2 regions of the Bacillus sp. WC2507 genome follow, and region 2 is predicted to be linked to the other one. Evidence: predicted binding sites of a transcription regulator. Region 2 holds the regulator's gene; the other holds the start of a gene.
What was found. The regulator LexA, encoded in region 2, represses DNA repair genes until DNA is damaged. The targets are predictions, from matches to a motif close to CGAACATATGTTCG.
Positions count from the first base shown of each region.

Region 1: a site for LexA is predicted at 3,574-3,587, ahead of ruvA (Holliday junction DNA helicase RuvA). Genes of this name have one in related genera too.

Region 1 covers NZ_JBQXPN010000001.1:1,293,742-1,301,609, forward strand. Annotated here, with positions in the region: gene ACUN28_RS06940 (branched-chain amino acid ABC transporter substrate-binding protein) at 1-108, opposite strand, end outside; gene ACUN28_RS06945 (ArsR/SmtB family transcription factor) at 545-865, shown strand; gene ACUN28_RS06950 (DMT family transporter) at 933-1,862, shown strand; gene ACUN28_RS06955 (BofC C-terminal domain-containing protein) at 1,983-2,513, shown strand; gene ACUN28_RS06960 (iron-hydroxamate ABC transporter substrate-binding protein) at 2,525-3,469, opposite strand; gene ruvA (Holliday junction DNA helicase RuvA) at 3,658-4,275, shown strand; gene ruvB (Holliday junction branch migration DNA helicase RuvB) at 4,281-5,282, shown strand; gene ACUN28_RS06975 (DUF2905 domain-containing protein) at 5,279-5,479, shown strand; gene queA (tRNA preQ1(34) S-adenosylmethionine ribosyltransferase-isomerase QueA) at 5,499-6,551, shown strand; gene tgt (tRNA guanosine(34) transglycosylase Tgt) at 6,564-7,703, shown strand; gene yajC (preprotein translocase subunit YajC) at 7,731-7,868, shown strand, end outside.
Region 2 covers NZ_JBQXPN010000001.1:2,058,884-2,066,751, reverse strand. Annotated here, with positions in the region: gene phnC (phosphonate ABC transporter ATP-binding protein) at 1-375, opposite strand, end outside; gene ACUN28_RS11005 (phosphate/phosphite/phosphonate ABC transporter substrate-binding protein) at 460-1,398, opposite strand; gene ACUN28_RS11000 (bifunctional metallophosphatase/5'-nucleotidase) at 1,584-3,167, shown strand; gene ACUN28_RS10995 (DUF896 domain-containing protein) at 3,209-3,448, opposite strand; gene ACUN28_RS10990 (YneB family resolvase-like protein) at 3,494-4,150, opposite strand; gene lexA (transcriptional repressor LexA) at 4,292-4,912, shown strand; gene ACUN28_RS10980 (DUF4097 family beta strand repeat-containing protein) at 5,001-5,807, opposite strand; gene ACUN28_RS10975 (DUF1700 domain-containing protein) at 5,808-6,350, opposite strand; gene ACUN28_RS10970 (PadR family transcriptional regulator) at 6,343-6,666, opposite strand; gene ACUN28_RS10965 (ABC transporter ATP-binding protein) at 6,896-7,868, opposite strand, start outside.

The DNA of each region.
Region 1 (7,868 bases), 770 kb from region 2:
GCCCAAAATGCCAATTATACCAAGTGATTGAAAAAGAAAGGCAATGCGTATGTTTTTTAATGTTTTCAGAATGAGACGTTCATCCTTTATTTTTTTCACAATATCCATCTCCTGTTTATTATGATTTCGCTGTTACATCAATTGTAACATATATATTACATTTATCAATTTATAATTTACATAATTTTGTTTAGATAAAAGAGGAAATAAAATATTTTTATAAACATGTTGCACTTATACTTTATTAATGTTATATTAGCAAAGCGATGAGCTAATTTACGTAAGACGAGAGATATGCTTAAGTGCTAAACACGCGAATGTGGTCGCCTGGTCTCTCGCCGTAAACGCATCAAGACGCCTGCTTTGCAGGCGTCTTTCATTTTATATGAATGTAATGGGGAGAATGGAGAAATCCAATCTTCCCTTTTTTATTGAAATGAAAGTTGGAAAATAAAGTTATTTACAAGTGTATATGAAAGAGTTACTATTTAATGGTAATATATTACATACTTTTTTAGATATAAAAGGTTGGGATGAATAGGATATGGAGAATTTTGAATGTAGAAATACAGAAGTTGTATTAGAGAAATTTCAGGTCGTAACACCTATATTTCAGGCTTTAGGAGATGAGAATCGTCAGCGAATTATTATGTTGTTATTAGAAAACAAACAGATGAATGTAACACAAATAACAGATAAAATGGGGATTTCTAGACCGGCTGTTTCACACCATTTAAAAATTTTAAAACAAGCAGAATTAATTGTAGCGGATCGAAATGGAAAAGAAATTTTTTATTCTATAATAGCAGGAGAATTTTTAAAACAGGTGAAGGATTTACTTCAAGCAATAGAGTCAAATTATTAATTTTTTTTAACTAACAAGTAAACGAGTTTAAACTTTTAAACCTATTTACTTAAAAGGGGTAATAAAAATGAACAGAATAAACCGTATGTATGTAATTATGTTACTTGTTCCTTTGTTTTGGGGTGGATCTTTTGCAACAGCAGAGCATGTTATTACTGAAATTCCACCGATTACTGCAGCAACAATTCGTTTTGGTTTAGCTAGTTTCATTTTAGTAGGCATAGTTTTTATGAAATCTGAGTGGAATACAAGTTTGTTATTAAAGAATTGGAAAGGGCTGTTATTTGTATCGCTAACAGGTATTTTTGGCTACAATGTTTTTTTCTTTATGGGACTTAACTATACTTCCACTCTGAATGGCTCGCTTATTATTGCTACAATGCCCGTTTTTGTAACGTTGGGGGCAATATTATTTTTTAAAGAGTCTTGGAGTATAAAAATGGGAATAAGTTTAATGTTGTCCCTTAGCGGTGTAATAGCTGTTATTACGAGTGGTTCAATGAATATACTTATGTCTTTGTCATTTAATAAGGGAGATCTTTTATTTATAGCTGCTTTAATCTGTGGGGTGTTATATAGCTTAACTGGGAAAAAAGTTATGCGTGGTGTATCACCTTTGTTAACTACAATGAGTATGACGGTATTAGGAACCGTTTTTTTAGCAGGACTTTCTCTATATGAAGATGGGTGGGGAAAGGTTTTAACGTTTTCTTTACAAGGATGGCTAGAAATGTTGTATATGGTCATATGCGGGACATTAATTGGGTATATCGTGTTTAATAAAGGAGTAGAAGAGTTAGGTGCAAGTAAAGCGAGTATGTATTTAAATTTAACCCCCATTGTAGCTACTGGCATTGCAGTTATAGTATATGGAGCAGTTGTTACATGGCAACAAATAGTCGGAATGATAATTGTACTAATTGGGGTTTATATAGCGACGGTACAATCAAATAAAGATATAAAAAAGCTTTCACATAATCAATACGTTTCGAAATAGGTAGAAATAATTGGACTCTATAAGTCTTAATGGGAACAATCTATGAATTAGGGATAAAACCCCCATTTCCGGAAAAACTACTAATGAAAGTTTGATTTTGCCTAGAAGAGGTGAATGGAAATGAAATGGATACTGATTGCAGTACAAGCATTCGTTATGATGTTTTGTTTAGTTTATGAAACGAGTGCGAGGGCGGAAGGGCCAGTGCCAGAAGTAACAGAGAAAGACCCTCAAGTTACAATTTTATTAGAGCGTATGTATGTGGATGGAGAAGTAAGTGAAGAAATATTTACAGAAAAAGTAGCGGATTTAGAAAAGTTTTTACAGCAATATAAAGAATGGCAACTCGTTGATCGTGATGATGTGCAAATTGTATTACAAAAGAAAGTGGATGATATTTCTCCTTTATTGAAAACGAGCGGTTATTTTGGTGTTTCAGAGGAAGGGATATTACAAATTTTCAAAGGTGTACCGAAAAGTGATAATGCGATTCATTCCTTCTTTCAAATTGATATGAAAAAGCTTGAGAGTTATGAGCGTGCGAAATTGAAGCGTGGTATTCGTATTAAATCAAAAGAAGGCTTTGTGAAGACGATTGAAAAAATGAAGCAATACGCAGTGCAAAATAAGAAAAAAAGCAGCTCATGGTGAGCTGCTTTTTCTTACTTGTTTTTATCTAAAATTTGTTTCGCGATTTCATCAATTAGCATATCTTTTCCGATTGGATTGAAAGCTTTCGTATTGAAGATTTCATTTGATACTTCATATACGTGATTGTTTTTTACTGCTTTATTGTCTTTCCAAACGGCACTATTTTTGTAGTCTTCGTAAACTTTATCAGCTTCGCCGCCGAAGTTTACAACGAACATTTGATCAGGTTGGAATGCAACAAGACCTTCTAGCGATACTTGTGCCATCGTTTGTTTTAAATCTGTACCTTTTGTTGCTGGAAGTTTTAAGTCATTAAAGATGATGTCACCGTATCCGAAGCTACCGTATACACGGAAATTTTGTGGTGTAACTGCGACGAACATAAAGTTTTCATCTTTTGTTTTCTCTTTAATTTTTTTAGATAAAGAGTCTGCTTTTTTATCGTAGTCTGCAATCCATTTGTCAGCTTTCTTCTCTTCGTCAAATAGTTTACCTACTTCTTTAAACTTACCACGCCAGTCTTCTAAGTTTGTTTCTAAAACAACTGTCGGTGCAACCTTTTCTAACTGATCATAAATTTTTAATTGACGATTATTTAAAATAATTAAGTCTGGTTTTAAAGCAGTAACAGCTTCTAAATCAACTTTAGGTGCCCAGTACCATCCTACTGCTTTTACGCCATCTAGCTTTTCTGTTAAATGATTTTGGATTTTATCTTTATATGTATTTGCTGTACCAACAGGTTTGTGTCCAAGAAGTAATAATTCTTCTGTTGATCCAGACAAGTCAACAATTCTCTTTGGATTTACTGGAATTGTAGCTTCCCCTTTAGCATGTTTTACAACTTTTGTTTTCGGTTGTTCTTTCGCTTTTGATTCTTCTTTTTGAGAAGAACAGCCAACGATAGAAAGAACAACTAGCATAATAGTAAATAAAATAAATAGTTTACGTTTCATCCTGATGTAACCCCTTTAATTAGTATTGATAATCATTATCGACTTCTGTATATTAAGGTGCTTTAACCTTTCTGTCAATGGAAAATAACAGAAGTTTCAAATGGAGAACATTTGTTGGGGCAGTCTCGCTTTTCTATCATTAAATATGTTAAAATGGAATACATGATTTAAGAGGGAGAGATCGTATTTTGTTTGAATATGTTACAGGTTACGTGGAGTATGTAGGACCGGAATATGTCGTAATTGACCATAATGGAATTGGTTATCAAATTTTCACACCGAATCCGTATGTATTTCAAAGAAGTAAGCAAGAAATCCGTGTCTATACATATCATTATGTGAGAGAAGATATTATGGCACTTTACGGGTTTAAAACACGTGAAGAGCGTTTATTATTTACAAAGCTATTAGGCGTGTCTGGCATTGGACCAAAAGGAGCTCTTGCAATTTTAGCTTCTGGTCAGACAGGACAGGTCGTTCAAGCGATTGAACATGAAGACGAGAAGTTTTTAGTGAAATTCCCGGGCGTAGGAAAGAAAACAGCGCGCCAAATGATTTTAGATTTAAAAGGAAAATTAGCTGACGTCGTACCAGATGCATTTGTTGATTTATTCTCAGACACAGAACGTTTTGATGAGAAGAAAGGTTCATCAGTTGAGCTTGATGAGGCGTTGGAAGCTCTGCGCGCACTTGGATACGCAGAACGAGAAGTTTCTCGCGTTGTACCAGAGTTATTAAAAGAATCATTAACGACGGATCAGTATATTAAAAAGGCACTTAGTCTTTTACTAAATGGTAAGAGGTGAGTATAATGGACGAACGTCTCCTTTCAGGGGAATCTGCATATGAAGATGCGGATTTAGAATATTCATTACGGCCACAGACGCTCCGTCAGTATATTGGCCAAGATAAAGCGAAACATAATTTAGAGGTGTTTATTGAAGCGGCGAAAATGCGTGAAGAAACGTTAGATCACGTGCTTTTATATGGACCACCAGGTCTTGGTAAAACGACGCTTGCAAATATTATTGCCAATGAAATGGGAGTTAATGTTAGAACAACTTCAGGTCCAGCAATTGAAAGGCCAGGAGATTTAGCAGCTGTATTAACAGCGCTTCAGCCAGGGGATGTATTATTTATTGATGAAATTCATCGTTTGCATAGATCAATTGAAGAAGTACTATATCCTGCGATGGAAGACTTTTGTCTTGATATCGTAATTGGAAAAGGACCGTCAGCACGGTCGGTACGTCTAGATTTGCCTCCGTTTACGCTAGTTGGAGCAACGACACGTGCAGGAGCATTATCAGCGCCGCTTCGTGACCGTTTTGGTGTACTTTCAAGATTAGAGTATTACACAGTAGATCAGCTTTCTGCGATTGTTGAACGTACAGCAGAAGTATTCGAAGTTGAAATTGATTCGTTAGCCGCACTAGAAATTGCAAGACGTGCTCGTGGTACACCTCGTATTGCGAATCGTTTATTACGACGTGTACGAGATTTCGCACAAGTTCGTGGTAACGGAACGGTTACGATGGAAATTACACAAATGGCGTTAGAACTACTACAAGTAGATAAATTAGGTCTAGATCATATCGATCATAAGTTATTGCTTGGCATTATTGAGAAATTCCGTGGTGGCCCAGTCGGGTTAGAAACGGTTTCGGCAACGATTGGAGAAGAATCTCATACGATTGAAGATGTATATGAGCCATATTTATTACAAATTGGCTTTTTACAACGAACGCCAAGAGGCCGAATTGTAACGCCGCTTGCATATGAGCATTTCGGAATGGAGATGCCAAAAGTATGACGGAGATGCCAAAATTGCTTATTACAGCAGGTGTCTTACTTATCGTTGTTGGATTAGCTTGGAAGTTCATTGGAAGACTTCCAGGCGATATTTTTGTGAAAAAAGGAAACGTTACCTTTTATTTTCCTATCATTACATGTATTGTGTTAAGTATTGTATTATCTTTTATTATGTATATAATAAATCGATTTAAATAAGAAATAGGTGGATATAGTTATGGATATAAATCTGTTTGATTTTCATTTACCAGAAGAACTTATTGCACAAGTCCCATTAGAAGATCGTGAAACATCAAGATTAATGGTGTTAGATCGTGAAACAGGAGATATTGAGCATAAACATTTTACAGACATTCTTTCTTACTTACATGAGGGGGATTGCTTAGTTTTAAATGAAACGAAAGTTATGCCTGCTCGTTTGCACGGTGTGAAAGAAGATACAGGCGCGCACATTGAAGTACTTCTTTTAAAACAAGAAGAAGGCGATAAGTGGGAAACGCTTGTGAAGCCAGCGAAACGTGTAAAAGAAGGAACTGTTATCTCTTTTGGCGAAGGGAAATTAAAAGCAACGTGTACAGGAACTGCAGATCAAGGTGGACGTCAGCTTGAATTTTCATATGACGGCATCTTCTATGAAATTTTAGATGAACTTGGGGAAATGCCACTTCCTCCATATATTAAAGAGACGTTAGAAGATCGCGATCGCTATCAAACAGTATATGCGAAAGAAATTGGTTCAGCAGCAGCGCCGACTGCAGGACTTCACTTTACAGAAGAGTTACTGGAGAAGTTAAAACAAAAAGGCGTCGAGTTAGCTTTCATTACACTTCACGTAGGGCTTGGAACATTTAGACCAGTTTCTGCGGATACGATTGAAGAACACCATATGCACGCAGAATATTACCATATGTCTGAAGAGACAGCGGCATTATTAAATCGTGTGAAAGAGAGTGGTGGACGTATTATTACGGTAGGTACGACTTCAACTCGTACGTTAGAAACAATTGCGACAGATCATGATGGCAAGCTTTGTGCTGCTTCTGGCTGGACAGACATTTTTATGTATCCAGGTTACGAATTTAAAGCAATTGATGGTTTAATTACAAATTTCCATTTACCGAAATCAACATTAATTATGCTTGTAAGTGCATTTGCAAACAGAGATAATGTACTTCATGCTTATAATGAAGCAGTAAAAGAAAAATATCGTTTCTTTAGCTTCGGTGATGCGATGTTCGTTGCATCTCACGCTAAAATGGGAAACAAATAAAAGGAGTAAATTATGACAGCAATTCGTTATGAATTTATTAAAACTTGTAAACAAACAGGTGCGCGTTTAGGACGTGTACATACGCCGCACGGTTCATTTGATACACCAACATTTATGCCAGTTGGTACACTTGCAACAGTTAAGACAATGTCACCAGAAGAATTAAAAGCAATGGATTCTGGCATTATTTTAAGTAATACGTATCATTTATGGCTACGTCCAGGTCACGAAATTATTCGTGAAGCAGGCGGTTTGCATAAATTTATGAACTGGGATCGTGCAATCTTAACGGATTCTGGTGGTTTCCAAGTATTCAGTTTAAGTGACTTCCGTCGTATTGAAGAGGAAGGCGTTCACTTCCGTAACCACTTAAATGGAGATAAATTATTCTTATCACCAGAAAAAGCGATGGAAATTCAAAATGCATTAGGTTCAGATATTATGATGGCATTTGATGAGTGTCCACCTTTCCCGGCTACTTTTGAATATATGAAGAAATCTGTAGAACGTACAAGCCGCTGGGCAGAACGTTGTTTAAAAGCGCATGAACGTCCACAAGATCAAGGTTTATTCGGTATTGTACAAGGCGGAGAGTTCGAAGAGCTTCGTCGTCAAAGTGCAAAAGACCTTGTTTCAATGGACTTCCCTGGTTACGCTGTAGGTGGTTTATCTGTAGGTGAGCCGAAAGATATTATGAACCGTGTACTTGAGTTTACAACACCACTTCTTCCAGATAATAAGCCACGTTACTTAATGGGAGTAGGTTCTCCTGACTCTTTAATCGATGGTGCAATTCGTGGTATTGATATGTTTGACTGCGTACTTCCAACTCGTATCGCTCGAAATGGTACATGTATGACAAGTGAAGGCCGTCTAGTTGTAAAAAATGCGAAATTTGCAAGAGACTTCGGTCCGCTTGATCCAAATTGTGATTGCTATACATGTAAAAATTACTCTCGTGCATACATTCGTCACTTAATGAAATGTGATGAAACGTTTGGAATTCGTTTAACGTCTTATCACAACCTTCATTTTCTGTTAAACTTAATGGAGCAGGTGAGACAAGCTATTCGTGAAGACCGTCTTGGCGATTTCCGCGAAGAGTTCTTTGAACAGTATGGCTTTAATAAACCGAATGCTAAAAACTTCTAATACATAATTTAAAAGGAGGAACAAAAGATGAATCCAGGTATGATGAATATCGTTATGATCGTTGCGATGTTTGCGATTTTCTATTTCTTATTAATTCGCCCGCAACAAAAGCGTCAAAAAGCAGTTGCTCAAATGCAAAATGAATTGGCAAAAGGTGATGCTATC
Region 2 (7,868 bases):
AAGCTCCAAATCTTCTTTTGGAAATAGACCTAACGTTGTACGCAATGTCGAATGATACCCAACACGCCCAGCTAATACATTCTTCAATACCGTTGATCGTTTTACAAGATTAAAACTTTGAAAAATCATACCAATATCCCGGCGCATGCGGCGTAATTCTTTTCCTTTCGCAGCAGTAATAGACTCACCTTCAACCAAGATTTCCCCTTCTGTAATCTCATGAAGGCGATTTACCGATCTGAGAAGTGTAGACTTTCCAGCTCCGGATAGCCCTACCATTACAACAAACTCACCTTTTTGAACTTTTAAGTTTATATTATTCAATCCTTTTGTACCATTCGGATACACTTTGGAGACATTTCGAAACTCTATCACAAATCTTACCTACCTTCTATGTATTCAAAACGGCAAACTAACTGAAAACACATCCCTTCCAGTTAGCTGCCATTTCCATATGTATTATTGCGTTTTTACTTTCTTCCCATATTCACGAACGATATCAAATTTACTATCATCAGATTTAACATATCCTTCATGTGAATATACTTCTTTAATGATTTTATGACCTTCTTCATTTTTTCCTATCTCAATGAAAGCATCCTGTAATTTCTTGCTCCACTCTTCATCTAAATCAGAGCGTACCGAAATCGTATCGTTTGGAATTTTCTCCGTGAATTTCACTATTTTCGTTTGATCGAATATATTCGGATAATCTTTTTTCACAATATTACGAGCATCTTGGAATACAACAGCTGCATCTACATCACCATTTAAAAGCGCAATAAGCGACTGATCGTGACCTTTTAATGTAACAGGTTTCACATCTTTTAACGGATCAACGCCCTCTTTTAATAGTACAGCCGCAGGCCACACATATCCCGCTGATGACGTTACATCTTGATAACCAATTTTTTTACCTTTTAAATCTTTTACACTATTAATATTTGAATCTTTCTTAACTACAAACTCAGATTTATAAAAGTCTACTAAATCCTTTGTAGGAGCTCCCGTTTCATCATCTACTCCAAAACGTTGTGCTTGTAAAATTACGTTTGCAGCCTTTTTCTCATGTGCTAGCACATACGCTGTTGGGGGTAAAAATCCTACATCTACTTGCTTAGATGCCATCGCTTCTACAATTGTATTGTAATTCGTTGAAATACTAACTTTTACTGGAATATTTAACTTATCACTTAATAGCTTTTCCAATGGTTTTGCCTTCGCCTCTAACGTATCTGCATTTTGAGAAGGAACAAATTGAACATTTAAAGTCTTTGGTACATACCCTTTTTTCGTATCTTCATTTTTACTTGCACTTGATTCCTTCGTTCCACAGCCACTTAATAATCCCGCTGCTAGTACAACTGTTGTGCTCATTGCAAAAACTTTTTTCAACATGTTAATGCCTCCATTTTTCATTGTTATAAAATAATCTTTCATAAACATGAAGAAATATATCACACATTTTTACAAATAATTGATTATTTACAGAATCTTTACACATTCTATACACTCACATTAAAATTCTCTTCATATTTTTGATATGATTAACTTGAAGATAACAATAGAAAAGGTGAATGATGTTGAATCAAAATCAAATTGTAACTTTAAACATCTTATTAACAAGTGATATACATGGTACTGTTTATCCAATTCACTACCAAGACAATTCCAAAGCAGAAATTGGTTTAGCTAAAATTTCTACTCTTATAAAAAAAGAACGTTCTAAAAATAAAAACGTTCTTTTAATCGATAATGGGGACTTCATTCAAGGAACACCATTTACTTACCATTACGCTACATACGAAAAAGATAAGAAAAACCCAATGTCCTTATTAGCCAACTATATAAGTTACGATGCTGCAATTATCGGAAATCATGAATTTAATTATGGAATGGATATATTAAATCATGCTGTAGAAACTGCAAACTTCCCGTACTTATCAGCAAACATTTTAGATAAAAACATAAAAGAACCCTATTTCGGGAAACCTTACATCATCAAACATATTGAAGAGAATATAAAAATTGCGATTTTAGGAGTAACAACACATTACATCCCAAACTGGGAACAACCCCTTCATATTCAAGACTTACATTTTGAAGACGCACTGGAAACTACAAAAAAATGGGTTACTTACATCCACCAACACGAAAAACCTGATTTACTAGTCGTAGCCTATCACGGAGGATTTGAACGTGATTTACAGACCGGAGTACCAACTGAAGTGTTAACAGGCGAGAACCAAGGATATGCAATGTGTCATGAAATTGAAGGTATAGATATTTTATTAACAGGACACCAACACCGAGAAATTTCTCACACAATGGCTAACGGTGTAACAATTTTACAGACCGGATGTAATGGGCAATCAGTTGGAAAAATAACCGTAACCTTCGAAAGAATGGAACAGAAGTGGCTAAAAAAAGAAAGTTATTCAGAGTTGTTGACGGTGCAAGGAATTGAGGCAGATTCAGATGTTCTTTCCTTAGCATCTGATTATGAAGAGAATACACAAAAATGGCTTGATCAACCTATTGGAATCATTCATGGGGACATGCAAATTTCAGATGTTATGCAAACTCGTTTACAAGACCATCCTTTTATTGAATTCATAAATAAAATACAGATGGATATTGCCAATGTTTCCATTTCTTGTACAAGTTTGTTCCATAATACATCTCCAGGTTTCCCAAAATTTGTAACAATGCGTGACATCGTTTCTAATTATATTTATCCAAATACATTAAAAGTAATTAGAATAACTGGAGCAGATATAAAAGATGCTCTCGAACTCTCTGCTTCTTATTTCACATTAAAAGGAGATGGAACCATCATCGTAAACCCTAGCTACATAGAACCAAAACCGCAACACTATAATTACGATATGTGGGAAGGAATTTCGTACGTATTAAACATTTCCAAACCAATTGGCGAGAGAGTAGAATCTTTACAGTATAAAGGCGCTCCTCTAAATATGAAGGAAGAATATGACGTCGTTATGAATAATTATCGCGCAAGCGGCGGAGGGAACTTTTTTATGTTTCAAAATAAGCCCGTAATAAAAGACATACCAACAGATATGTCTGAACTTATCGCTAACTATATATGGAAACATAAAAAGATAGAAGCAACGCAAAATAATAACTGGAAAGTTATTAAATAACGAATTTAACAATAAAAAAGATGGGCAGCTATGCCCATCTTTTAATTTAATTTTGCATTATCTTGCTTTTTTAAAGCTTTTAATTTCGCCGGTGTAACATCAGTACCTTCTTCGTTAACAACTTTAATTCCTTTAAGTTCGTTTAACATATTTTGACGAAATCCTTTTAAATATTGTTCACGTAGCGATTGGCGCTCACGTTGTTCTTCTTCAGTTAAGCCTTCAGCTTTTGCTTTTTTCGCTAAGAAGTTAATGCGTTCAATGAGTTCGTGACTTTGCATCTCGAATCCCCCTTTTACTCAAAACTGATTATTATCATACAATAGTTAGTCCTCTTTATCAAGCAATTGCTTTGTATATTCTACATATCTTCGATGTACAGTTGCTTTTGAAACATTATGACCAAATCCACGAAGCGTGGCCGCAATTTCTTCGAAAGTAAGTTCACTTTTGCGTAAGCGCACAATTTCTTCAATTGGCACCTCTTTTTTCTCTCGGCCTACGCTTAAATTACGATTTTTTAAATTATTTTCGGGACGATAGCCCTTTTCTACTGCGCGTTGCATGCCACGTTTAATTTTCAAGTTATGAATCTTTCTTTGATACTCTTCAACAATGCCAATAATATCTAAAACCATCGAATCAGAATCCGACAATTGTAATTCTCCATTATGCGTATGCGTATATACTTTTATTCCCTCTTTATGTAAACAGTGCATTAATGCAATTTTCGCATTCCCCCTACCAAGGCGCGTTTCATCTTGTATGAGTAGCACATCGATTTGTTCGTCTCGAATTGTATCTAGCACTTCTAATATGCCGTCACGTTCAATTGTATAGCCACTAGCCTGCTCTTCAATCACCTTAATAACATTCATTTGATAGCGCTCAGCTAAATGCAATAATTCATCTTTTTGACGTAATAATGATGTTTCTTGTGCTTCTTTTGTTGTACTCACACGCGCATAAATAATTGCATTCATTATGAACCCCTCTTTCTCACTATTATTTCCCTCCAGTGTAACATAAATTCGCCTTTTGTTCGAACTTATGTTTGTAGAATGTTTTTTCGCATGTTATACTTATTAATAAGAAAAATGAAAGAAAACGAGGTGTTAGAAAACATGGAAAAGTTAACGAAACGCCAGCAAGACATTCTCGACTTTATTAAGCTAAAAGTACAAGAAAAAGGATATCCACCTTCCGTACGTGAAATCGGTCAAGCAGTCGGCCTCGCTTCTAGTTCTACAGTGCACGGACATTTATCACGACTAGAAGAAAAAGGATATATTCGACGCGATCCAACAAAACCACGAGCAATTGAAATTTTAGGTGACGATCGAATGGATGCAGAAACACAATCTGTTATTCAAGTTCCTATTATCGGAAAAGTTACTGCTGGATTACCGATTACAGCAGTTGAAAGTGTAGAAGATCACTTCCCACTTCCAGCTAGCATTGTTGCTGGAGCAGATCAAGTGTTCATGTTACGTATTTCTGGAGATAGTATGATTGAAGCTGGTATTTTCGACGGGGATTTAGTTGTTGTTCGCCAACAACAGTCTGCATATAACGGTGAAATTGTAGTAGCTTTAACAGAAGATAACGAAGCAACTGTTAAACGTTTCTATAAAGAAAAAGACCATTTCCGTCTACAACCGGAAAACTCTTCATTAGAGCCTATTATTTTAAAACAAGTGTCAGTTATCGGAAAAGTAATTGGTGTATATCGTGATTTACATTAAAAAATAATAAAAAGAAGATAATCACCTTATTTATATAGGTGACTATCTTCTTTTTTGTATTTTGATAGATTTTCATACATTCTATTTCTTATGAACGAATTTCAATCGTCACATCGCCAGCAGTTGTTTTACCACTAATCTTTTTACTACCATTGCCAATTGTTATATTTTTATTTTCTTCATTAAAAATCATCACGTCTCCAGCAGCGCTTTGCCCAGTTATAACTGCATCTTGTGGTTTTTCCAATAAAGTAATATCTACATCCCCAGCGGTTGAACTTGCCTCCACATCATATTTAGGATCATGATCCATAATATGCACTTCCCCACTAGCCGTCTTCGCTGTTACTTTCCCTATTACTTTTTTAAAGTTCAGCTCACCAGCTTTTGTAGATCCCTCCACACTCTTAGCTGTGACATGTTTCAAATCTACTTCTCCAGCAAGCGTTTCAACACTTACACGATCACTTTTCACATCACTTATTTCTATTTGTCCAGCAGATGAATTTACTTTTATCTCTTGGTAAGAACGTTCAGGCACTAGTATAGTCATTGTAGACGTTTGAAACTTGAAATTGTAAAAAGAAAAATCAAATGAAGCACCTTTTTCTCTTTCCCCAATAATTTTTAATGTGTCACCATCTTCGGCAATACGAATCTCTTGTTTACGTACAGCTCCTGATTGCTTTACATAAAAAGAAGAATCGGGAGATTTTTGGACAACAATATCCCCAGCATCTAACTTAACTTCTATATTTTTTAGTGTTTCGTTTTTTATTACGTCTTCTTTGTTTCCTTCTTCTGCAGTTTGTACTGCTTTTTCATATGTTTGTGAAATCCCTATTACTCCAATAATGATACAAGTGATTGCTACTAACAATATTTTTTTCATCATCTACTCCCCTTTTATCATTTTGAAGTTCCATACTACATAACGTACGCATAACCTTTTAAACCACTTCGTACTATAATAAGCGATAATACATAACAACAAACCTACTCCAACAAACGTTATACTAACGAATACATCCAACCATATAAAAGTACCCATAAATACTTTTGCAATAACGAAAAATGGTGTCACTACACTAGCAATCCCACCGACCCAAAAGGAAAATATAAAAGCGATAATTGCAACTAACGGGCCTAACACAATAATAAAATTAAACAAACTAAGTCCAATCGCTGCCATGACAGCCCTTGTTATATTCGAAGTAGATGGGTCCTTTTTCATTTCATCAAAGCGATACAAAGCAAGTAAATCTTTCGCAATTACTTTCGGAGAGCCAAGCCCCTTTATTATTTCCGATTCAGTTTTCCCCTCTTCTCTCCCAAACTGAAAATGCTCTTCATAATCAAATAAAATATCTTTCCTCTCTTCTTCCGGTAACTTTCTAAGATGACTTGATAATTCTTTAAGGAACTGTTCTTTACTCATCCCATTCCACCCCTTCAATAATTTCTTGTACGCCTTTTGCAAAATCACGCCACTCCGTTACTAACAAATTCAGTTGCGTCTCCCCTTGCTCAGTTAGTTGATAATATTTACGAGGTGGCCCCTCTGTAGATTCTTTTAAATACGTTTGAAAATATCCTTCTTTCGTTAAACGACGTAATAAAGGATACACTGACCCTTCCGATATTAAAAATTTATTTGAGATTTGCTGAACAAGTTCATAACCGTAACAATCCTTACGTTTCACAAGTGCCAAAACACACAGTTCTAACACACCTTTTTTAAACTGAACGTTCAAGGACAATCCCCCTTTCTCATTTCAGTACTGTTCAATACATGGTACCTGTTTTATCCATAATATACCACTTAGTATTGTTTATTGCAAGGTACTCATTTATATTTACTCCCTAAATGTAGAAACCGCACAAATAAAAGCCCGAATAATGTCCTATTATAACTGACCATTACTCAGGCTTTTATTCAATTCGAACTGCTTGAATACAAAACTTCATTCACTCTTTTCTCCTCTAAGAACCAACTTCCATTTGTGACCCTAATAAATTTCGAAATACACCTTTTCTCTCTTTAGCCAATTGATTAAATTCACCTTTTTGGACAATTTCACCTTTTCCTAAGACAATAACTTGATCTGCATTGCGTATAGTAGATAAACGATGTGCAATCACAACAATAGTCATTGTTCCTTTCAATCTTTCTATTGCTGATTGAATTTTCACTTCATTTTCAGTATCCAATGCACTCGTAGCTTCATCTAATACTAAAATCGACGGCTTTCTTAAAATAGCCCGGGCTAGTACAAGTCGCTGACGTTCACCACCTGAAAGCCTCACCCCACGATCTCCAATCAGTGTATCCAGCCCATTTGGAAACGTTTGTACAAATTCAGCGGCGGCCGCAAAATCTAATGCATCCCAAATTTGTTCTTCACTTGCATTTGGCTCAATCATCAATAAATTTTCCCTTATACTTGCATTAAACAAGAAGGGATCTTGTGGTACATAGCTAATAGCACGTCTTAATGGCAATAAATTATCTGTTGTAAGAGGCGTACCATCTATTAAAACTTGACCTTTTTCTGGCTGGATCAAGCCCATTAAAACATCAATTAATGTACTCTTCCCAGCACCAGAATGCCCCACAATAGCCGTCATACTATTTATTGGAATTTGCACATTAATATTTTGAAGTGCGTATAAAGATTCTTGCTTATTATAACGAAAGTAAACATCCTTACACTCAATACCTCGCTCTATACAAATCGGCGTTATATGTTTTTGCTGATGTATATCCTGCATTTCAATTGCTTCCTTACATTCCTCTTGTAATTCCCACAATGACTTAAAAGCAGGAATACTTGCAGCCAGTTGTTCTAAATTTGATTGAATTGTCATGAATCTCGGCCATAGTCTAGAAAAAATGAGAATGATTAATAGTAATTGGGTGGGTTGCGATTGAAACATACTTACTGACAATAATAAA